DNA from 4 places in the Streptomyces sp. NBC_00984 genome. Region 4 is predicted to be linked to each of the others. Evidence: riboswitches for the same ligand, from Rfam matches in the RefSeq annotation. Region 4 holds a riboswitch; each other region holds the start of a gene.
The links. Region 4 has a riboswitch for cobalamin ahead of OG520_RS28245 (prenyltransferase/squalene oxidase repeat-containing protein). Riboswitches for the same ligand answer to the same signal wherever they lie in the genome.

Region 1 (5,450 bases), 3.2 Mb from region 4:
CACGCCGCGAAGCAGATCAGGTTCAGCAGGAAACGGCGGCGGTCGGCCTTCGTCTCCAGCCGGTCGATCTTCTCGACCGAGTCCATCCACTTGAAGCAGAACTGCGCCTTCTCGCGGATCGAGGGAATCTCCTCGACCGCGTCGAACGCGGCGGCACGGTCGTCCGGGTCGGGCAGATAGGTGTCCAGCAGCGTCAGATAGAACTGGACGTGCACGGCCTCCTCGAAGAGCTGCCGCGACAGGTACAGCCGCGCCTCGGGGGAGTTGATGTGCTTGTACAGCGTCAGCACGAGGTTGTTGGAGACGATCGAGTCGCCCGTCGCGAAGAACGCGACCAGCCGGCCGATCATGTGCTGCTCGCCGGGGGACAGCTTGGCGAGGTCGGCGACGTCGGAGTGCAGGTCGACCTCCTCCACCGTCCAGGTGTTCTTGATCGCGTCGCGGTAGCGCTCGTAGAAGTCCGGGTAGCGCATGGGCCGCAGCGTCAGTTCGAAGCCCGGGTCCAGAAGGTTCTTGTCGGAGTTGGTGGAGCTCATTACTGGCAGGCCTCGCAGGACTCGGGGTTTTCGAGGGAGCAGGCGATTGCGTCCGCGTCGGGCGCCGAAGCCTGCTGTACGGGGATGGGGGCGGCGGTCGCGGTCTGGCCGGAGGCGGCACGGGCGATCCGGGTCGCCGGGCGCGAGCGCAGGTAGTACGTCGTCTTCAGCCCCTGCTTCCAGGCGTACGCGTACATCGAGGAGAGCTTGCCGATCGTCGGCGTCTCCAGGAACAGGTTCAGCGACTGGCTCTGGTCCAGGAACGGCGTACGGGCCGCCGCCATGTCGATCAGGCCGCGCTGCGGGATCTCCCACGCCGTGCGGTACAGCGCCCGCACGTCCTCCGGGATCCAGGCGAAGCCCTGCACCGAGCCGCTGGCCTCGCGCAGCGCCTCACGGGTCCGCGCGTCCCACACCCCGAGCTGCTTCAGCTCATCCACCAGGTACGCGTTGACCTGGAGGAACTCACCGCTGAGCGTCTCGCGCTTGAAGAGGTTGGAGACCTGCGGCTCGATGCACTCGTAGACCCCCGCGATCGAGGCGATCGTCGCCGTCGGCGCGATGGCGAGCAGCAGCGAGTTGCGCATCCCGCTCTTCGCGACGCGGGCGCGCAGCGCGTCCCACCGCTCCGGCCAGTTCAGCTCGGTGTCGTAGTGGTCGGGGTGCAGTACACCGCGAGCGGCGCGCGTCTGCGACCAGGCGGGCAGCGGGCCGGACCGCTCGGCCAGCTCGCACGACGCCTCGTACGCGGCGAGCATGATCCGCTCGGAGATCCTCGTGGAGAGCGCGCGGGCCTCGGGGGAGTCGAAGGGCAGCCGCAGCTGGAAGAAGACGTCCTGGAGACCCATGGCGCCCAGGCCCACCGGGCGCCACTTCGCGTTGGAGCGGCTGGCCTGCTCGGTCGGGTAGAAGTTGATGTCGACGACCCGGTCGAGGAAGGTCACGGCGGTGCGGACGGTGGCGTCCAGCCGCTCCCAGTCGATGTCACCGTCGGCGACGAACGCGCCGAGGTTGACCGAGCCCAGGTTGCAGACCGCCGTCTCGCCGTCGTCGGTGACTTCGAGGATCTCGGTGCACAGGTTCGAGGAGTGGACGACGCTGCCCGGCTCGGCGGTCTGGTTCGCGGTCCGGTTGGAGGCGTCCTTGAACGTCATCCAGCCCTGGCCGGTCTGCGCGAGGGTGCGCATCATCCGGCCGTACAGCTCGCGGGCCGGGATCGACTTGCGGGCCAGCCCCTTCGCCTCGGCGGCCCGGTACGCGGCGTCGAACTCGTCGCCCCACAGGTCGACGAGACCGGGTACGTCGGCGGGCGAGAACAGCGACCAGTCGCCGTCCGCGTCGACCCGGCGCATGAACTCGTCCGGGATCCAGTGCGCCAGGTTGAGGTTGTGCGTACGCCGCTGGTCCTCGCCCGTGTTGTCGCGCAGCTCCAGGAACTCCTCGATGTCCGCGTGCCAGGTCTCCAGGTAGACGGCGGCGGCGCCCTTGCGGCGGCCCCCCTGGTTGACCGCGGCGACGGAGGCGTCGAGCGTCTTCAGGAACGGCACGATGCCGTTGGAGTGCCCGTTGGTGCCACGGATCAGCGAACCGCGGGAGCGGATGCGGGAGTACGACAGACCGATGCCGCCCGCGTGCTTCGAGAGCCGGGCCACCTGGTGGTAGCGGTCGTAGATCGAGTCGAGCTCGTCCAGCGGGGAGTCCAGCAGGTAGCAGGAGGACATCTGCGGGTGCCGGGTGCCGGAGTTGAAGAGCGTGGGGGAGGAGGGGAGGTAGTCGAGCCGGCTCATCAGCCCGTACAGCGCCGCCACTTCGTCCACCGCGCGCTGCGAGTCGTCCTCGGCGAGCCCGGACGCGACCCGCAGCATGAAGTGCTGGGGCGTCTCGATGACCTGGCGTGTGTGCGGGTGGCGCAGCAGATAGCGGCTGTGCAGGGTCCGCAGCCCGAAGTAGCCGAAGCGGTCGTCCGCGCCGTCGGCGAGCGAACGCTCCACCAGCGCGTCCAGCGCGGCCGCGTGGCGGGCGACGAACTCGGCGGTACGGTCCGCGATCAGGCCCTCGCGGTGCCCGACGGCGACCGAGGCGGAGAAGGAGGCCGCGCCCTGGCCGGCCGCCTCGTCCGCGATGGTGAGGGTCAGGAGCCGGGCGGCGAGCCGGGAGTAGGCGGGGTCCTCGGAGATCAGGCCCGCGGCGGCCTCGGTGGCCAGCGAGCGCAGCTCGGCCTCGTCCGCTCGGGCGCTGCGACCGCGCAGCGCGGCGGCGGCGACCCGGCCGGGGTCGGTGTCGGGCAGATCGGCGGTGAGGTCGGTCAGGGTCCGCAGCAGTGCGGTTCCCGGTCCGTCCTGTGCGGCTGCCTCGGACTCGGCTGCTGCGGACACGGCGACTGAAGCCGGATCGGCTGGCGCGATGGTCACGTGGTGCTCTCCCTCGCTCGGCTCGGGGCCGGCGGGGAACGGGGCAGCCCTACGGGCGCGTACCCGGGGCAGGGCAGCACTCCGCACGGCGTCCACCGGCCCAACCGCGAGGCCCGGACGTCTGGGCATCCGGTTCGGTCGAGCCGGATGCGCTGCCGGCAGGTCATCGGACTGACTCGGGGGTGCACAAAAGCGCACTGAATACACCGTTGCGGGACAGTTCCGGATTCGCACCGGATTCCCCTGCGGCGACAGCGAGGACGAGCATACATGTGGGGGCTGCCCGATGAGGCAGCCCCCACATGTTGTGTCGCGCCGACTGGGCGGGGCCCACAGAATGAGCCGTACGGCCCTTTCCCGGGCCGCCGGGCCGGATCAAGCCGACGGCCCGCCGCGCCCCGCTGGAGGAGGCTCGGCGGGCCGTCGACGGGCCGTTGGCGCGGGTCTCAGTGACCGCCCGGCGCCCCTGCCGTGGCCGGCGGGAGTTCCGTCTTCACGCCCGGGTCGCCCGCGTCGGCCGTGTAGTCGGACGGGGAGGTCTCGTCGATCCCGGCGGGCGCCTTCACGGCGTTCAGGACGAAGGTGAGCACCACCGTCACCACCACGTTCAGCACGAACGCGGTGAGGCCGATGTAGCCGATCTCGCCGATGCCGGGGATCTCCTCGGAGGACCCGCCGAAGTGCGCCTGGGTCGGGCTGGCGACCCCGTACGCGGCCACCGTCCCGTACACCATGCCGACCGCCCAGCCCGCGAGCAGCGCCCAGCGGTGGAACCAGCGGGTGAACAGGCCGCCGACCAGGGCCGGCATCGTCTGGAGGATCCAGATGCCGCCGAGCAGCTGGAAGTTGATCGCGACCGTCTTGTCCATGGTGAGGACGAAGGCGAGCGCGCCGACCTTGACCAGCAGCGACACCAGCTTGGAGACCTTGGTCTCCTGCTCCGGGGTCGCGTCCGGCTTCAGGAAGTCCTTGTAGATGTTGCGGGTGAAGAGGTTCGCCGCGGCGATCGACATGATCGCGGCGGGCACCAGCGCGCCGATGCCGATGGCGGCGAACGCGACGCCCGCGAACCAGTCCGGGAACATGTTCTCGAACAACTGGGGGATGGCCAGCTGCCCGTTGTCCACCTTGATCCCGGCGGCGATGGCCATGAAGCCGAGCAGCGCCAGCAGGCCCAGCATCAGCGAGTACAGCGGCAGGATCGTGGTGTTGCGCCGGATCACGTTGCGGCTGCGGCTGGAGAGCGTCGCCGTGATCGAGTGCGGATACATGAACAGCGCCAGCGCCGAGCCCAACGCCAGGGTGGCGTAACCCCATTGGCCGGCCTCGCCCGGTGCGAGCGCGCCGCGCGGCTTGCCGGTGGCCGGATTGGTCTGGGAGAACGCCTCGCCCGCCTTGGCGAAGATGTTGTCGAAGCCGCCCAGCTTGATCGGGATGTAGATGATCGCCACCGCGATGACCAGGTAGATCAGTCCGTCCTTGACGAACGCGATCAGCGCGGGCGCCCGCAGGCCGGACGAGTAGGTGTACGCGGCGAGCACCGCGAACGCGATCAGCAACGGCAGGTCCTTGATGAACCAGTGGGTGTTCTCGCCGCCGCCGACGCCCATCACGTCCAGCACCGCCTGGATGCCGACGAGTTGGAGCGCGATGTACGGCATCGTGGCGAGGATGCCCGTGACGGCGACCGCCAGCGAGAGGCTCTTCGAGCCGAAGCGCCCGCGGACGAAGTCCGAGGTGGTGACGTACCCGTGCTTGTGCGAGACCGACCAGAGCCGCGGCAGGAAGGTGAAGATCAGCGGGTACACGAGGATCGTGTAGGGCACGGCGAAGAAGCCCGCCGCGCCCGCCGCGTAGATCGCCGCCGGAACGGCGACGAAGGTGTACGCGGTGTACAGGTCGCCGCCGAGCAGGAACCAGGTGACCCAGGTGCCGAACGACCGTCCGCCCAGGCCCCATTCGTCGAGGCTGGCCTCGTTCTCGGCCTTGCGCCAGCGCGCCGCCAGGAAGCCCATGACCGTGACGGCCACGAAGAAGAAGATGAAGACGCCGAGCGCGACGCCGTTCACACCGTCCTTCATGCCGACTCACCTCCCTTGCGGGCGCGCTGGTCACGCTGCCACAGCTTGTACGCGGTCATCGTGAGCGCGGTGGAGATCAGCACCCAGAGCATCTGGTACCAGTAGAAGAACGGAATGCCGATGAAGGTGGGGTCCACCTTCGCGTACGAACTCACCCAGAGCATCGCCACGAACGGCGCGACGAGACACAGGGCGATGACCACCCGGACCGGTGTGACGGTGGGTGGTTTTCCTTCTGGGTCTGCTGGCATTTGGCGACTCCGTCCCCTCGCTGATCACCTTGTAATGCGCAGGAAATCTAGGGGAGGCTTCCGGTCACCGTCACCCCCTGTCCGCATTGCGGTCCGGAAACGGTCCGCGAATCGGGTGCGTATGCTCGAAAATCCGTCAGGTGTACGGCAGTTGGTCCGTACCAGGACATG
Region 2 (5,450 bases), 5.4 Mb from region 4:
GGGCGTCGGAGCAGCCGACGAACAGCGTCTTCGGCCGGTGGGTCGTGGCCAGGTGGGCGAAGAGCCCCGCCTTGGCGGGAAAGACGTCGCGACGGAAACGCACGAGGCCGCCCGTGAGGTCATGCATCGGTCACTCCTTTCGGTGAATGCCGGCCCGACGGGCTGACGAAATCCACCATGCATGACCTCCATCTATAGTGTCCAAGTCTTGCTACCCATGATCCTTATAGATCGCATCAATAGTGTGAGTTATGCTGCGCGTATGGGTCCGGAACTACGTCACCTCCGCTATCTGATCGCGGTGGCCGAACACGGTAATTTCACGCGCGCCGCCGAAGAGCTGCGCATCTCGCAGCCGACACTGTCGCAGCAGATCAAGCAACTGGAGCGGGCCGTCGGTGTCCAGCTGCTCGACCGAAGCGGTCGCGGCGTCCGCCCCACCGACGCGGGCGAGGCCTATGTGCACTACGCGCGGCGGGCACTGCGGGAACTGGCGGCCGCCGACCGTGCCGTCCTCGACGTCGCGGACCTCTCCCGGGGGCATCTGCGGCTGGCGGTGACGCCGACCTTCACCGCGTATCTCGTCGGCCCGCTCGTGGAGGCGCTGCACGCGCGCCACCCCGGCATCACGCTGGACCTGCGGGAAATGACCCAGGACCGCATCGAAGCGAGCCTTCTGGCCGACGATCTCGACCTCGGGATCGCCTTCGCGGGATCCCATCTGCCCGGCATCACCGCGACCGCCCTGTTCACCGAGACCCTCAGCCTCGTCGTCGCCACGGACCGTGCCGAGGACCGGGGCGACCGGCCACTGCCGGTGAGCGACCTGGCCGACCAGCAACTCGCGTTGCTCAGCAGCGACTTCGCCACCCGGAGCCATATCGACGGCTACTTCGCCCGGCATCGTGTCAGCCCGCCGATCTCCGTGGAGGCCAACACCATCCAGGCCCTCACCGAAATCGTCCGGCGTACCGGCCCGCTGGCCACCGTGCTGCCCGACGCGATCGCGGACGACCACCTTCACCTCACGCCGATTCCCATCGACCCTCCGCTGCCCGCCCGCGTCGCCACCTTGCTGCACCGGGAGAGCGCCTACGAGAGCGCCGCCGCGCGCGCTTTCTCCCGGCTCGCCCGCGACCTGATCCGCGCGCGCGGCTACGCACCGGCCTGAGAATCCCGTGCCGCGGACGGCATACCGAATACGGACGTCGAGTGATGAGAGAATTGAGGACATGACAGGGTCTGGAGACTTCGAGCCGGAGTCGGAGCGGGTCACGCGCCAGTTGCGTGACGAGATCATCGACGGTGTGCGTGAGCCGGGCAGCAAGCTCGTCGAGCGCGAGCTCGCCGCGGAGCTCGGGGTGAGCAGGCTGCCCGTCCGAGAGGCCCTGAAGGCGCTGGTCACCGAGGGGCTGGTGACACCCAGGCCGCGAACCTGGGCCGTTGTACGGGAGTTCACACCGGCGGACGTCGAGGACCTCGACGAGGTCCGCGCGGCCCTGGAGACGCTGACCTTCCGGCTCGCCGCCCAACGGCGCACCCGCGCGGGACTCGAGAAGCTCCGCTCGGATCTCGACGCCGAGCTGAAGGCGGCGGAGAAGGGGGATGCCGTACGGGCCCACCGGGCCGCCGCCGACTTCCACGAGACGGTCACCGAACTGGCCGACAACGAACTCCTGAACGAGCTCCAGAGCACTCTTCGCAGCAGGATGCGCTGGCTGCTGGGGCAGCACGACGACCTGGAGGGCGTCGCGCAGGAGCACGAAGGCCTCTACAAGGCGATTGCGGAGCGTGATGTCGCGCGGGTCGGGAAGCTGGCCGACGAACACCTGGTGACAGGTCGCAACGCAGCCGCCGCGCGCCGCAAGCACCAGGGCTGAGCGGTACGGCCCGGCCACGGGACCCCGGCGCGGATCCGCGCGGCCGTGCCGATGTCCGCGCCCGACACCGTCTCCGCGGCGCGGCCCTCCGTGGGCGCGGTCGCCGAGGCCGGCGGCGAGCCGGTCCACATACCCGCGACAAGAGCCCTGGCGGGCACAGGAGTTCAGACCCGTGCCAGCGTATGGGGCACGGTGGGGCGCCTGTACTTCACGATCCCGGGCAAGGGCGACTACATCCGCTCTGGCAACGTTGTCACGAGTAACAACCGCTCGGTGGTGGCCACCGCACGTCACTGCGGCTTCGGTGAAGGCGGCACCAACTACCGTGTTGCGCCCAACTACGACAAGGGCAACGCCCCCCACGGCTGGTGGGGCTGGCGCAGCGCGGGCTGGGTCACGGGAGGCGGCCAGGAGAACGACAACGCCTTCCTCGTCCTGGACACCCCGGACGGAGCGGTTGCCGGTCACCGGTCGGTTGCCGGGCCATCGCTGTAGTGTCCCGGCCATGGATGCGTTCATGGATGCTGATGAGGTGCTGGTCTCCGTCCGTAAGTACGACGGCAGCCTGCACTGGCACCACTCCATGGTCCGGCTGGGCGAGGACGAGCACGGGGTCTGGCTCGGGGCGCCGGTCGGCACCGTCTACAGCAAGGGTGCCGAGGGGCCTGTCTATGCCACGCGGGAGGCCAGGGTCATGCTCTTTCCCCGTGATGCCTGGTGGACGGCGCTGTTCCAAGCGGCTCCCGCGCGGCTGGACGCCTACTGCGATGTCACCACCCCGGCCCGGTGGTTGCACCCCGGGGAGGTCACCATGATCGACCTGGACCTCGATGTCTGCCGCGTACGTGACGGGGGAAGCGTGTTCGTCGACGACGAGGACGAGTTTGCCGATCACCGGGTCCGATACTCCTACCCGGCCGACGTCATCGACCGGGCCACGGCGTCGGCCGACCGACTGAGGGCTGCGCTCACCGCGCACGCGGAGCCCTTCGGCAGCCGCTGTCAGTCCTGGCTCGCCGAGATCTCCTCGCGCTGACCGGAATGCCATCGCGTTCCCCTCGGGGCGAGGCCCCCCGGTTCTTCCGTGCAGGAGAGTGGTGACGGCCGGGGCGGGCCACGCGAGCAGAAGCCGCGGACCAGCCCCCGTCGACCAGCCATCACCTGGCCGCACGTGCGCAAATCGGTGCACACCGACCATCCCCCCTGACGGTGTGTCAACCCATGCACGCTAAGCTGCAAGTGCCCCGCGGGGGAAGTCCGGTCGAAATCCGGCGCTGACCCGCAACGGTAGGCGGAGCCCGAGATATGGCCCCGTGAGCCCGATTACCCGCGGTGGTGAAGGCTCCTGTCAATTCGCCGTGGACTGCGAGTGGTGCTGCGCAGGGCGCTCCGCGTCCGGGCTGCTCCTTTGATCACGTAGGTGCACGGCCCGAGGCGAAAGCGATCCGCCCGTGGCCACACCCCTCGTCCGTAAGCCTGCCGTGCCCTCGCGCACGGCCCGTGCCGGAGCCGGGCCCGCGCCGCCCCGGCGCGTGTCGCTGTCGCTGCTCCTTCCCGTCCTGTGCGCCGTGCTCCCGGTCTCCCTCGTCTGCGGGGCGGGCATCGGGGCGTCGGGGCTCTCCTGGAGCGAAGTGCTGTGTTGTCTGTGGGCCGGGCTGACGGGCGGCCGAATAGCCCCTGACCAGGTGCCCGCGTACACCATCGTCTGGGAACTGCGCTTTCCGCGAGCCGTGCTGGCCGCGGTCGTCGGGGCCGGACTCTCGGCCATCGGCGTCGCCGTGCAGGCCATGGTCCGCAACGCCCTTGCCGACCCGTTCGTCCTCGGCATCTCCTCGGGCGCGGCGGTCGGTGCCAATGCCGTGCTCATCTTCGGAGCCTTCGGCACGCTGGGCATCTGGGCGCTGTCCACGGCGTCGTTCCTTTCCGCGCTCCTCGCCATGATGCTGGTGTACGCCATCGCACGCACCGCTCGTGGTCTGACCCCGCTGCGGCTCGTCCTGACGGGCACCGCGATGTACTACGGCTTCTCGGCCGTCACCACGTTCATGGTGTTCGCGGCCGAGCGCGGTGAAGCCGCCCGCTCCGCGATGATGTGGATGCTCGGCAGCCTCGGCGGAGCCGACTGGGCCTCCGTACCGATTGCCGCGGGGGCCGTGCTCGGCGGTCTCGCCCACCTCGCCTGGTCGGCGCGTCGGCTGAACGCCCTGGCCATGGGCGACGAGACCGCTGCCGCGCTGGGGGTGGACGCGGGGCGGCTGCGCAAGGAACTTTTCCTGGTCTCCGCGGCCGTCACGGGGGCGGTGGTCGCGGTCAGCGGTGCGATCGGCTTCGTCGGACTGATGGTCCCGCACGCCGTACGGATGCTCGTCGGCGCGGACCACCGCCGGCTGCTGGCCGTCGCACCACTGGTGGGTGCTGTCCTGTTGATCTGGGTGGACATCCTCTCCCGCGTGGTGCTCGCGCCTGCCGAACTGCCGGTGGGCGTGCTGACCGCGGTCATCGGCGTGCCGTGCTTCGTACTCCTGATGCGCCGCCGCTCCTACACGTTCGGAGGCGCCTGATGCGGATCGACATCGATGCTCTGACGGTCGAGATCGCCGGCGCACGGCTGGTGGAGGAGGCCACACTGGGAGCGGGGGAGGGGCAGCTCGTCGGTCTGGTCGGGCCCAACGGCAGTGGCAAATCCACCCTGTTGCGTTGTGTCTACCGGGCTCTGCGTCCCTCGGGCGGCACGGTGCGGCTCGGCGGCGAGGATCTGTACGCCATGAGCGCGCGCGAAAGCGCGCGCCGGCTGGCCGCACTTCCCCAGGAGGCGGCCACCGAATTCGATTTCACGGTCGCCGAGGTCGTGGAGATGGGGCGGCTGCCGCACCAGTCGTCGATGGGACGTACCACCGACGAGGACCGGCAGGCGTGCGGGGCCGCGCTGGCGGGAGTGGGCGCCGACCACCTCGCCGACCGCGGCTTCCTCACTCTTTCCGGCGGCGAGAAGCAGCGGGTGCTGATCGCCCGCGCGCTGGCTCAGCAGCCCCGGCTGCTGGTGCTCGACGAGCCGACCAACCACCTCGACATCGCACAGCAGCTGGAAGTGCTGGCGCTGGTGCGCGACAGCGGGCTGACCGTCCTCACCGCGCTGCACGACCTCAACCTCGCCGCACTCCACTGCGATCTGCTCCATGTCATCGACGGCGGACGGATCGTCGCCTCCGGCGCTCCGCACGACGTGCTCACCCCCGGCCTGCTGGCCGAGGTCTTCGGCGTACGGGCACACCGCGTCCCGCATCCGGAGACCGGCGCCGTACAGCTGCTCTTCGACCGTCTTCGCCCCGCTCGACCCGATTCCTGAGGAGTCACCGCCGCCATGCACAACCTCGTACGCCCCGCCGCGATCGTGATCGCCGCCGCCCTGGTCCTCACCGGTTGCGGTGCGGAAATGCCCTCGGACCAAGGAGAGAAGGACAGCGCTCGGAAAAGCACCGGCCACTATCCGGTGACCGTCGAGAACTGCGGCCAGAAGAAGACCTACGACAAGGCCCCGCAGCGCGTGGTCACCAATGACGTCGGCATCAC
Region 3 (5,450 bases), 5.4 Mb from region 4:
TCGCCGTTGTCGGTGCGGTAGCGCTCCAGGAGCGAGTCTGCCAGGGCCTGGCCGGTCTCCCAGGCGAGGCGCGAGGGTACGGCCTTGGGGTCGACGGAGTAGAAGTTGCGGCCGGTCGGCAGGACGTTGACCAGACCGCGGAGCGGGGAGCCCGAGGGTCCGGCGGGGACGAATCCGCCGTCCAGCGCGTGGAGGGCGTGGTCGAGTTCGTCGGTCGTGGCGGCCAGCCGCGGCACCACCTCGCGGGCCGCGAAGTCGAGGATGTCGCTGACGGCCCGCGGGTGCCCGGCCGCCACCCCGGCGACGGCTTCCGGAGACCAGTCCGCGTCCTCCATCGCCTGGACCAGGGCGCGGGCCCGCTCCTCGGCCTCGTCCGCGGTGACCCGGGTCGCGGCGGACTCGTCGAGCCCCAACGCCTCGCGCAGGCCCGGCAGGGAGGCCGTGCCGCCCCAGATCTGACGGGCGCGCAGGATCGCGAGGACGAGGTTGACCCGGTCGGCGCCGGCCGGGGCGCCGCCCAGGACATGCAGGCCGTCGCGGATCTGCGCGTCCTTGATCTCGCAGAGCCAGCCGTCGAGATGCATGATGAACTCGTCGAAGCCCTCGTCCTCGGGGCGGTCTTCGAGCCCCAGGTCGTGATCGAGCTTGGCCGCCTGGATCAGGGTCCAGATCTGTGCGCGGATCGCCGGCAGCTTCGCCGGGTCCATCGCCGCGATCTGGGCGTGCTCGTCCAGGAGTTGTTCGAGCCGGGCGATGTCCCCGTAGCTGTCGGCGCGCGCCATCGGCGGTACGAGGTGGTCCACGAGGGTGGCGTGGACGCGCCGCTTGGCCTGCGTCCCCTCGCCCGGGTCGTTGACCAGGAACGGGTAGATGAGCGGGAGGTCGCCGAGGGCGGCGTCGGGGCCGCAGGCGGCGGAGAGGCCGGCGTTCTTGCCGGGCAGCCATTCCAGGTTGCCGTGCTTGCCGAGGTGGATCATCGCGTCGGCGCCGAAGCCGTTGTCGTCGGCCGGGGCCGCGATCCAGCGGTAGGCGGCCAGATAGTGGTGCGAGGGCGGCAGATCGGGGTCGTGGTAGATCGCGATCGGGTTCTCGCCGAAGCCGCGCGGCGGCTGGATGAGGATGAGCAGATTGCCGCGGCGCAGGGCCGCGAGGACGATGTCGCCCTCCGGGTTGCTCGACCGGTCCACGAACATCTCGCCCGGGGCGGGGCCCCAGTGCTGCTCGACGGCTTCGCGGAGCTCGGCCGGGAGGGTCGCGTACCAGCGCCGGTAGTCGGCGGCCGGGATGCGGACCGGGTTGCGGGCCAACTGCTCCTCGGTGAGCCACTCCTGGTCGTGGCCGCCCGCCTCGATCAGCGCGCGGATCAGCTCGTCGCCGTCGCCCGACGCGAGGCCGGGGACCTCCTCCGTACCGAAGTCGTATCCCTCGGCGCGGAGTCGGCGCAGCAGGGCGACGGCGCTGGCCGGGGTGTCGAGGCCGACCGCGTTGCCGATCCGGGAGTGCTTGGTCGGGTACGCGGAGAGGACGAGCGCGATCCGCTTCTCGGCGGCCGGGATGTGGCGCAGCCGGGCGTGGCGCACGGCGATCCCGGCGACGCGGGCGGCGCGCTCGGTGTCGGCGACGTACGCGGGCAGGCCGTCCTCGTCGATCTCCTTGAACGAGAACGGAACGGTGATCAGGCGGCCGTCGAATTCGGGGACCGCGATCTGGCTGGCGGCGTCGAGCGGGGAGACTCCCTCGTCGTTGCCTTCCCAGTCGGTGCGCGAACCGGTGAGGCAGAGGGCCTGGAGGATGGGTACGTCGAGGCCGCTGAGGACGCCCGCGTCCCAGGACTCGTCGTCACCGCCCGCCGACGCCTCGGCGGGCCGGGTGCCGCCCGCGGCGAGGACGGTCGTCACGATCGCGTCGGCGGCGCGCAGCGCTTCGATGAGTTCGGGCTCGGGGGTGCGCAGCGAGGCGACGTACAGCGGCAGCGCGCGGGCGCCCGCGTCCTCGACGGCACGGCACAGGGCCTCGATGAACGCGGTGTTGCCGCTCATGTGGTGGGCGCGGTAGTAGAGCACGGCGACGACCGGGCCGTCGGTGCGCCGGGGGGTGCGCTCCAGCGGGCCCCAGGAGGGTGCCGGGGCGGGCGGGGCGAAGCCGTGGCCGGTGAGCAGGACGGTGTCGGAGAGGAAGCGGGCGAGCTGGTCCAGGTTGGCGGGCCCGCCGTGGGCCAGATAGGCATGGGCCTCGGCGGCGATGCCGATGGGAACCGTCGAGGCGGCCATCAGCTGGGCGTCGGGGGCCTGTTCGCCGGTGAGGACGACGACGGGGCGTCCGGTGGCGAGCACCTGGTCGAGGCCGTCCTGCCAGGCGCGTACCCCGCCGAGGAGGCGCACGACGACCAGGTCGACGCCGTCCAGGAGCTGTGGCAGGTCCTGGAGCGGGAGCCGGGAGGGGTTGGCGTAGCGGTAGGAGACCGGGCCCTCCGAGGCGCGGGCGCTGAGCAGGTCGGTGTCGGACGTCGACAGGAGCAGGATCATGCGGCGTCGGGCCTTCCTCGGGGTGTCCACGCCCCGGGCGGTGTCGGAATGAAGCTCCCCGCTCGAACGGATCCGAGCGTGTGGGGAAGGGAGTTCCTGACTTGCCCGGCCGTGGCCGGACTCACAGTGGCGGGACCGTGCCGGACTTGCACCGGACTTCCTCCCCTGTCGCCGTCTGTGGCGACGACGTGCCGGATGGCCCGTCACTAGGCATAGTAAGGGCCGGTCAACCGATGGAGGACATACGGATCTGGTCAGATGGTCGGTATGCTCGCCGCCATGCCCCGACCTGCCACTTCGCCTTCACCGCCGGGAGACGCGTCTCCCCGGGACCGCGGTGACGCCTGCCCCGGCACGCTGCGGCTGCACCGGGCGGACGACGGCGCTCTGGCCCGCGTCCGTGTTCCCGGCGGGCTGCTGACCGCGGTGCAGGCGGACGCCCTGGGGGCGTTGGCGGGGAGCCTGGGCGATGGTGAGTTGCATCTCACTTCGCGCGGCAATGTCCAGTTGCGCGGGCTGGGCCCGGACTGCGGAGGCGAACTGGCCGACAGGCTGGGCGAGGCGGGGCTGCTGCCCTCCGCGCGCCACGAGCGGATACGCAACATCGTGGCGTCGCCGCTCTCGGGGCTCGACGGCCGCGGCGCACGGGACGTCGGCCCCTGGCTGTCCGCGCTGGACGCGCTGTTGTGCGCGGGCGACCGGACGGCGGGCCTCTCGGGCAGGTTCCTGTTCGTGCTCGACGACGGCCGTGGCGATGTGGACGCGCTGGGCGGCGACGTGACGTTGCTGGCGCAGGACGACGGAACGGCGCTGCTGCGGATCGGCACGGCCAGGACAGCGGTACGAATACCGGGCGCGCAGGCGCCGCAGGCCGCCCTCCTGGCGGCCGGGACCTTCCTGGATCAGGCGTCGGGCACCGGTGCCTGGCGCGTGTCGGACCTGCCCGGCGGTGCCGGATCCCTCTTCGACGAGGTCGTACGACGGTTGCGGGCGACGGGTACCGGCACCACTTCCACCGAGGACCGTGCCTGCCCGCGGAGCTCGGACGGCCCCGCCCCCGGCGTCGTGACCGGCCCGCACGACGGGGCCGCGCTGTCCGTCGGCATCCCCCTGGGGCGCGTCGGCCCGGCGCAGTGGCGGTCGTTGACGGACACGGCCCGGCACCGGGGCCGCGGTGAGTTGCGGCTGACGCCGTGGCGCGGGGTCGTCGTACCGGGGGTGGAGCGGCGGCGGGCCGCGGGTCTGCTGGACGATCTGGGGGCCACCGGCCTCGTCGTCGGACCCGGCTCCCCCTGGGCCGGGGTGGGTGCCTGTATCGGCCGGCCGGGCTGCGCGAAGTCGCTGGCCGATGTGCGGGCCCAGGCGGCGGACGCGGTGGGGGCCGTGGGCCCGTTGCCGGTGTACTGGTCCGGGTGCGAACGCCGGTGCGGCCACCCCCGCGGCGAGTGGGTGGACGTCGTCGCCACCCCCGACGGACACCGGATCTCGCTCGTACGGGGCGAGGTACGGGACGCCCCCGTGAGCGTCCCCGACAGCCCCGGTGGGCTCGCCGCCGCGGTGGCCGCGGCCCGCCGCGCGCGCGGCTGATCCCGTACGCCCCACTCCCCTGTACCCGACCGTCGCACACCCGAGGAAGAGAGCGAAAGCACCGTGCACCAGTACGAGAAGGACGGACCGGCGATCTATCGCCAGTCCTTCGCCACGATCCGTGCAGAGGCGGATCTCGCAGGCCTGCCCGCCGATGTGAGCCAGGTCGCGGTCCGCATGATCCACGCCTGCGGGATGGTCGACCTCGTCCGTGATCTCGCTTTCACCCCGGACGCGGTCGCCCGCGCCCGCGCCGCTCTGCGGGCCGGCGCACCCATCCTGTGCGATGTGGCCATGGTCGCCAGCGGCGTCACCCGCAAGCGGCTGCCCGCGGACAACGAGGTGGTGTGCACCCTGTCCGACCCGGCGGTGCCGGAACTCGCGAAGCAGCTGGGCACCACCCGCAGCGCCGCCGCCCTGGAGCTGTGGCGCGACCGGCTGGACGGCGCGGTCGTCGCCGTCGGAAACGCACCGACCGCCCTGTTCCGGCTGCTGGAGATGATCGAGGAGGGCGCGCCGCGCCCCGCCGCCGTCATCGGCGTGCCGGTCGGCTTCATCGGTGCCGCCGAGTCCAAGGACGCCCTGGCCGCGCACCCGTCCGGGCTGGAGCATCTGATCGTCCGGGGCCGTCGCGGCGGCAGCGCCATGGCGGCCGCCGCGCTCAACGCGATCGCCAGCGAGGAAGAGTAGACGTGAGCGAGCAGAAGACGGGCCGGCTGTACGGGGTCGGGCTCGGCCCCGGCGATCCGGCCCTGATGACCGTACGCGCGGTGGAGATCATCGCCGAGGCCGATGTCATCGCCTATCACAGTGCCCGGCACGGGCGGTCCATCGCCCGGTCCATCGCGGCGAAGCACATCCGTACCGACCATGTCGAGGAGCCGCTGGTCTACCCCGTCACGACGGAGACCACGGACCACCCGGGCGGTTACCGGGGAGCGATGGAGGAGTTCTACGCCGAGGCGGCGGCCCGCCTGGCGGTGCATCTCGACGCCGGCCGCACGGTCGCCGTGCTGGCCGAGGGCGACCCGCTCTTCTACGGCTCGTACATGCACATGCACAAGCGGCTCGCCGACCGCTACCCGACCGAAGTGATCCCGGGCGTCACCTCGGTCAGCGCGGCCGCCGCACGGCTCGGTACCCCGCTCGTCGAGGGCGAGGAGGTGCTGACCATCCTGCCCGGCACCCTGCCGGAGGAGGAGCTGACCGCCCGGCTCGCAGCCACCGACGCCGCGGTGGTCATGAAGCTGGGACGTACGTTTCCCGCCGTGCGCCGCGCCTTCGAGACGTCCGGGCGGCTGCCCGAGGCGCGGTACGTCGAGCGCGCCACGATGGCCG
Region 4 (5,450 bases):
GCCGCGGCGGCGAACGCCTCGGACGTCTCGTCGTAGCGGGAGCGCGGGACGAGGATGCGGGTCTGGGCCACGCACGCCTGGCCGTTGATCATCCAGGCGAAGGGGACGATGCCCGCGACGGCGGCGTCCAGATCGGCGTCCGGGAGGATGACGGCGGCGGACTTGCCGCCCAGCTCCAGGGTGACCCGGGTGAGGTTGCGCGAGGCGACCTCCATCACCCGGCGCCCGGCGGCCACGGACCCGGTGAACGACACCTTGTCGACACCGGGATGCCCGACCAGGTACTCGCTGACCTCGCGGTCGGCCGGAAGGATCGACAGCACCCCCTCCGGCAGCCCGGCCTCGGCGGCGATCTCGCCCAGGATGTAGGCGTCCAGCGGCGATTCGGGCGAGACCTTGAGCACGGCGGAGCAGCCGGCCAGCAGCGCGGGCGCGAGCTTGGCGGCGGCGGTGAACTGCGGAACGTTCCACGGCACCACGGCCGCGACCACCCCGACCGGCTCCCGGCGCACCAGCAACGGCCCGAGCGCCCCGGCCCGCCGCTCCTCGTACGGGAACTCGCGGGCGACGGTGATCGCCGAGTCCCACACCATCATCGCGGCGAGCGCCTGCACCATGATGCTCGACGTGTACGGGGTGCCGTTCTCCGAGCTGATGACCCGGGCGATCTCCTCGTACCGCACGGCGAACCCGTCCTTGATCCGGGTGACCACCGCGATCCGTTCGTCCGGGCTCATCCGCGCCCAGGGCCCCTCGTCGAACGCCCGCCGCCCGGCGGCGACGGCACGGTCCACGTCCGCCTCGCAGGCGTGCGGCACCCGGCCGATGACCTGTTCGGTGTGCGGCGAGACGACCTCGATCGTGTCCCGGCCCAGCGGATCGACCAACTCCCCGCCGATGAACAGTTTTCCGTGTTCGACAAGCTCGGTCATGGCTGCTGCCTCCCGCGGCCCGGCGCGTTGCCCGACTCAGTATCCGACTCGGCATCTGACTCTGTGTCAGAACTGATACCAGTTCCAGTTCCAGGAGTCCACGGCCGCGACAGCACCCCGGACGAGATGGTCAACCAGGGCTACTACTGGAACAAGTTCTCGTTACAGTGGGGGCGACGCACCGGAGCCGCGAAGCCGTACGCCGTCCAGAGAGATGGGGACCTCATGACGCAGGTGACCGACCACGGCGGGGGCGTGCACAGCATCAAGGTGCCCATCCCGGACAATCCGCTCGGCCATACCCTCGTGCACGTCCTGGACACCGATCGGGGACCGGTCCTGATCGACACCGGGTGGGACGATCCCGAGGCCTGGGACACGCTCGGTGCCGGGCTCGCCGCCGTCGGTACGGAGATGGCCGACATCCACGGGGTGGTCATCACCCACCACCATCCCGACCACCACGGGCTCTCCGGCCAGGTGCGCGAGGCTTCCGGGGCCTGGATCGCCATGCACGCGGCGGACACCGCGATCGTGCGACGTACCCGGGAGTCCCGGCCCGGTACCTGGCTGACGTATCTCGCGGCCAAGCTCGCCGCGGTCGGTGCGCCCGAGGAGCACCTCGCGCCGTTGCGGGCCGCCGCGGCCGGCGGGGGGCGGATGCGTACCTTGCCGGGATTGCGGGCCGCGCTGCCGGACCGGGAGATCGTGCCCGGTGAGCTGCTCGGTCTGGCGGGGCGCAGGCTGCGGGCGATCTGGACGCCGGGGCACACGCCGGGGCATGTGTGCCTGCACCTGGAGGAGGAGCATCCGGGGAATCTGCCGGGCCGGGGGCGGCTCTTCTCGGGGGATCACCTGCTGCCGGGGATCAGTCCGCACATCGGGCTGTACGAGGACCCGGACGACGCGACGGTCACCGACCCGCTCGGCGACTACCTCGACTCGCTGGAGCGCATCGGCCGGCTCGGGGCCGCCGAGGTGCTGCCCGCGCATCAGTACGCCTTCACCGACGCGGCGGGACGCGTACGGGAGCTCCTCGGCCATCACGAGGAGCGGCTGACCGGGCTGCTGGGACTGCTGGCCGAGCCGCTGACGCCGTGGGAGCTGGCCGAGCGGATGGAGTGGAACCGGCCCTGGGCGCAGATCCCGCACGGCTCCCGGAACATCGCCGTCTCGGAGGCCGAGGCGCATCTGCGGCGGCTGGTGAAGCTCGGGCGCGCGGAGGCGGTGCCGGGGAGCGAGCCGGTGACATATATCGCAGTGTGAGGCGGGGCGGGCATCGCAGTGTGAGGCAGGCCGCCCCGCGGGGCTCATCTCAATGGCAGGGCCTCACTGACCCACCCGTCCGTCGATGCACTCGCGCAGCAGGTCGGCCTGCCCGCAGTGCCGGGCGTACTCCTCGATCCTGTGCACCAGCAGCTCCCGGACGGAGATCTTGTCCTTCCCCAGCCGCTCGCCGAGGTCCGGGTGCCCGGCCAGCGCGGCGTCGGTCGCGGCCTGCTCGCGCTGCAGATCGGCGTACGCGGCGTCGACCACGGCCTGCTCGGCGACGGCTCCGTCGAAGTCCGCGTCCCGCTTGCCGTACAGCTTCGGCAGCGGTTCACCGTCGGTGATCCAGTTGCGCCAGTCCCGTTCCACCTCGGCGAGGTGGCGCAGGAGGCCGAGCAGCGACAGCGTCGACGGCGGGACCGACCGGCGGGCCAGCTGCTCCGCGTCCAGGCCGTCGCACTTCATCCGCAGGGTCAGCCGGTAGTCGGTCAGATACTCCGCGAGCGTCGCGAGCTCGCCCTCCGGGCTCGTGCCCTCCTTGCTGCGGGGGTCGTCGTCCGGGTCCGCCCACATGTCGGGGTAGACGGTCGCCTGGGTCCAGCGTGCGGGTTGATCACTCATGCGGGACATGGTCGTCCGTTCGGGGCCGAACTCGCCAGTGGGTTTCCCCCGTTGCCCGCCAGTGGGTATTCCGCGTTGCCGGCGAGCCGAAGCCGCCCCGGGCCCGGCCGGGCCCGCCCGGTAGAGTGTGCGGGTCGTCATCATGCCCGTTCAGGGGGAAGCCGGTGCGAATCCGGCACTGACCACGCAGCCGTGAGCCGTCGTCGCAGACGGTGAGTCGGAATGCCCTGTCCGCGGTCGTGACCGGCTCGGACCACCGGACCCGCCGGTGGTCGGCACCGTCGAGGTATACGGAGCCGGAGCCTGGTGCCTGAGCGTGCCTGTGCCCGGTTCACCCCGCAGGAGAGGCCCCGCCCGCCATGACCGTACGCCGCAGCGCAGCAACGCTCGCCGCCACCGCCGCCGTGCTCTGCGCGGCCGCAGCGCCGGTCGCGGTCGCAGCGCCGTCCCCCTCGCCGTCCGCCGCACTGCCCGCCGGGCTGTACGGCACGAAGGACCCCACCTACGACGGGGTGTGGCGGCAGTCGCTGGCCTTCCTCGCCCAGCGGCTCGAAGGCGTCACACCGGCCGCGAAGTCGGTGGACTGGCTGATCTCCCAGCAGTGCGCCGACGGCTCCTACGCCGCGTTCCGGCCCGATGTCTCCAAGCCGTGCGACGCGAAGACGATGCGGGACACCAATGCCACCGCGGCCGCCACCCAGGCGCTGGTCGAGGTCGGCGGGCACCGGGAGACCGTGAACAACTCGGTGCGCTGGCTGAAGTCCGTGCAGAACGAGGACGGCGGCTGGGGCTACACCGCGGGCGCGCCCAGCGACGCCAACTCCACTTCCCTGGTGATCGGCGCCCTCGCCCGGCAGGGGCAGCGGCTCGCGGACATCACGACCCCCGGCGGCAAGACCCCGTACGACCCGCTGCTCGCGCTCGCGATCCCGTGCGGGGGCAAGGACGGCGGCGCCTTCGCCTACCAGCCCGACAAGAAGGGGAAGCTCGTCGCGAACGCGGACGCCACCGCGGCCGCCGTGCTCGGCGCGATGGGCAAGGCACTGGCCGTCGGGAACAACGCCGCGGGCAAGGCGCCCAGCTGCCACCCCGGTTCCGGCCTCACGCCCGAGCAGGCCGCCCAGAACGGCGCCCACTACCTCACCGGTGCCCTCGCCGGGAACGGCCACCTGAACCAGGCGCCGATGCCGGGTGCCACCGACTCCACCCCGCAGCCCGACTTCGGCAACACCGCGGACGCGGTCGTCGCGCTGTCCGCGGCCGGTCACCAGGACAAGGCGGCCGGGGCGCTCGGCTGGCTGAAGAAGAACTCCGCGGACTGGGCCGCCCAGAACGGCCCCGCCGCCTACGCCCAGCTGATCCTGGCCGCCCACTCGACCGGCGACAACGCCCGGGACTTCGGCGGCGTCGACCTGGTCGCCCGGCTGAACGCGGCCGGCCCCGCGCCCGCCGCCGTCGTGACGCCCGACCCGTCCGCCGACACCGGGTACGAGGCCACCGAGAAGGACCAGGTCCACAGCGGCGACGACGTGATCGGGGGCGTGTGGTGGTACATCGGCATCGCCCTCGTCCTCGCGGCAATCGCGTTCTTCCTGATCAGCGGTCGCCGGAAGAACAGGCAGCTGTGAGGCGCACGGGAAGGGCCACCGCGCTGCTGGTGGTCCTGGGCGCCGTCCTGGCCGTGCTCGGCGCGGGTCCGGCCCAGGCGGCCGGCTACCGGTACTGGTCGTTCTGGGAAGGCTCCGGCTCCGGCTGGACGTACGCCACCCAGGGCCCGTCCCTGGTCCGGCCCGACGACGGGACGGTGCAGGGTTTCCGGTTCTCGGTGAGCGAGGACTCCCAGGACTCGGCGAAGCCGCGCCGTGCCCCCGCCTTCACGAAGATCTGCGCGGACACCCCGGCCGAGGACGGCACCAAGAGGATCGCGCTCGTCATCGACCCGGGCACGACCGCGGACGCCCCGGCCGGTGAGACACCGCCCGCGCTGCGCACCGCGTGCGCGCGGGTCGACCCCGACGCGAGCGCCGCGGAGGCGCTCGCCTCGGTGGCCAAGCCCTTGCGGTACAGCAGCGACGCGATGCTCTGCGCGATCACCGGCTACCCGGTCTCCGGCTGCGGCGAACAGGTCTCCGGCGACGGGCACGGCACGCCTGCCGCGTCCGCCTCCGCCTCACCGGCCGGATCCGCGGCCGCCACCGGCTCGGGCGGCTCCGGCGGCCCGTCCGCCGGGGTGCTCGTCGGTGTCGGCGCCGTTCTCCTCCTCGGCATCGCCGCGGTCGTGCAGGCCCGCCGCCGCCGCGGATGACCGCCTCGACCAGCTCCGCGGTCCTGGCGCGCCGCCGTCCGCTGCGCGCCCCCGAGGCGAACCGGAGCAACGCCCTGCCCGCCGGGGCCTGGTGGCTGTGGGCGCTCGGCCTCGCCACCGCCGCCTCCCGGACCACCAATCCGCTGCTGCTCGGGCTGCTGGTGGGGGTGGCCGGTTACGTCGTGGCGGCGCGCCGCACGGACGCGCCGTGGGCCCGTTCGTACGGGGCGTTCGTCAGGATCGGGCTGTTCGTCGTCGCCGTGCGGCTGGTCTTCTCCGTCTTCCTCGGTTCGCCGATCCCCGGCACGCACCTGGTGTTCACG

Region 1: it holds a riboswitch for cobalamin, as region 4 does, so the genes downstream of both, OG520_RS13330 (ribonucleoside-diphosphate reductase subunit alpha) here and OG520_RS28245 (prenyltransferase/squalene oxidase repeat-containing protein) in region 4, are expected to answer to the same signal.
Region 2: it holds a riboswitch for cobalamin, as region 4 does, so the genes downstream of both, OG520_RS03925 (FecCD family ABC transporter permease) here and OG520_RS28245 (prenyltransferase/squalene oxidase repeat-containing protein) in region 4, are expected to answer to the same signal.
Region 3: it holds a riboswitch for cobalamin, as region 4 does, so the genes downstream of both, cobN (cobaltochelatase subunit CobN) here and OG520_RS28245 (prenyltransferase/squalene oxidase repeat-containing protein) in region 4, are expected to answer to the same signal.

What each region holds. Positions count from the first base shown of each region.
Region 1 is NZ_CP108734.1:3,090,861-3,096,310, reverse strand. It holds gene OG520_RS13335 (ribonucleotide-diphosphate reductase subunit beta) at 1-536, opposite strand, end outside; gene OG520_RS13330 (ribonucleoside-diphosphate reductase subunit alpha) at 536-2,947, opposite strand; cobalamin riboswitch at 3,087-3,228, opposite strand; gene mctP (monocarboxylate uptake permease MctP) at 3,394-5,028, opposite strand; gene OG520_RS13320 (DUF3311 domain-containing protein) at 5,025-5,279, opposite strand.
Region 2 is NZ_CP108734.1:930,349-935,798, reverse strand. It holds gene OG520_RS03950 (carbonic anhydrase) at 1-127, opposite strand, end outside; gene cynR (transcriptional regulator CynR) at 263-1,171, shown strand; gene OG520_RS03940 (GntR family transcriptional regulator) at 1,233-1,880, shown strand; gene OG520_RS03935 (hypothetical protein) at 1,926-2,375, shown strand; gene OG520_RS03930 (DUF402 domain-containing protein) at 2,398-2,916, shown strand; cobalamin riboswitch at 3,085-3,230, shown strand; gene OG520_RS03925 (FecCD family ABC transporter permease) at 3,332-4,441, shown strand; gene OG520_RS03920 (ABC transporter ATP-binding protein) at 4,441-5,226, shown strand; gene OG520_RS03915 (ABC transporter substrate-binding protein) at 5,242-5,450, shown strand, end outside.
Region 3 is NZ_CP108734.1:918,782-924,231, forward strand. It holds gene cobN (cobaltochelatase subunit CobN) at 1-2,525, opposite strand, end outside; adenosylcobalamin (AdoCbl) riboswitch at 2,612-2,692, opposite strand; gene cobG (precorrin-3B synthase) at 2,793-4,112, shown strand; gene OG520_RS03880 (precorrin-8X methylmutase) at 4,176-4,802, shown strand; gene OG520_RS03885 (precorrin-2 C(20)-methyltransferase) at 4,805-5,450, shown strand, end outside.
Region 4 is NZ_CP108734.1:6,312,857-6,318,306, reverse strand. It holds gene OG520_RS28260 (aldehyde dehydrogenase) at 1-932, opposite strand, end outside; gene OG520_RS28255 (MBL fold metallo-hydrolase) at 1,158-2,198, shown strand; gene OG520_RS28250 (DinB family protein) at 2,262-2,831, opposite strand; cobalamin riboswitch at 2,937-3,072, shown strand; gene OG520_RS28245 (prenyltransferase/squalene oxidase repeat-containing protein) at 3,182-4,450, shown strand; gene OG520_RS28240 (SCO2322 family protein) at 4,447-5,127, shown strand; gene OG520_RS28235 (energy-coupling factor transporter transmembrane protein EcfT) at 5,124-5,450, shown strand, end outside.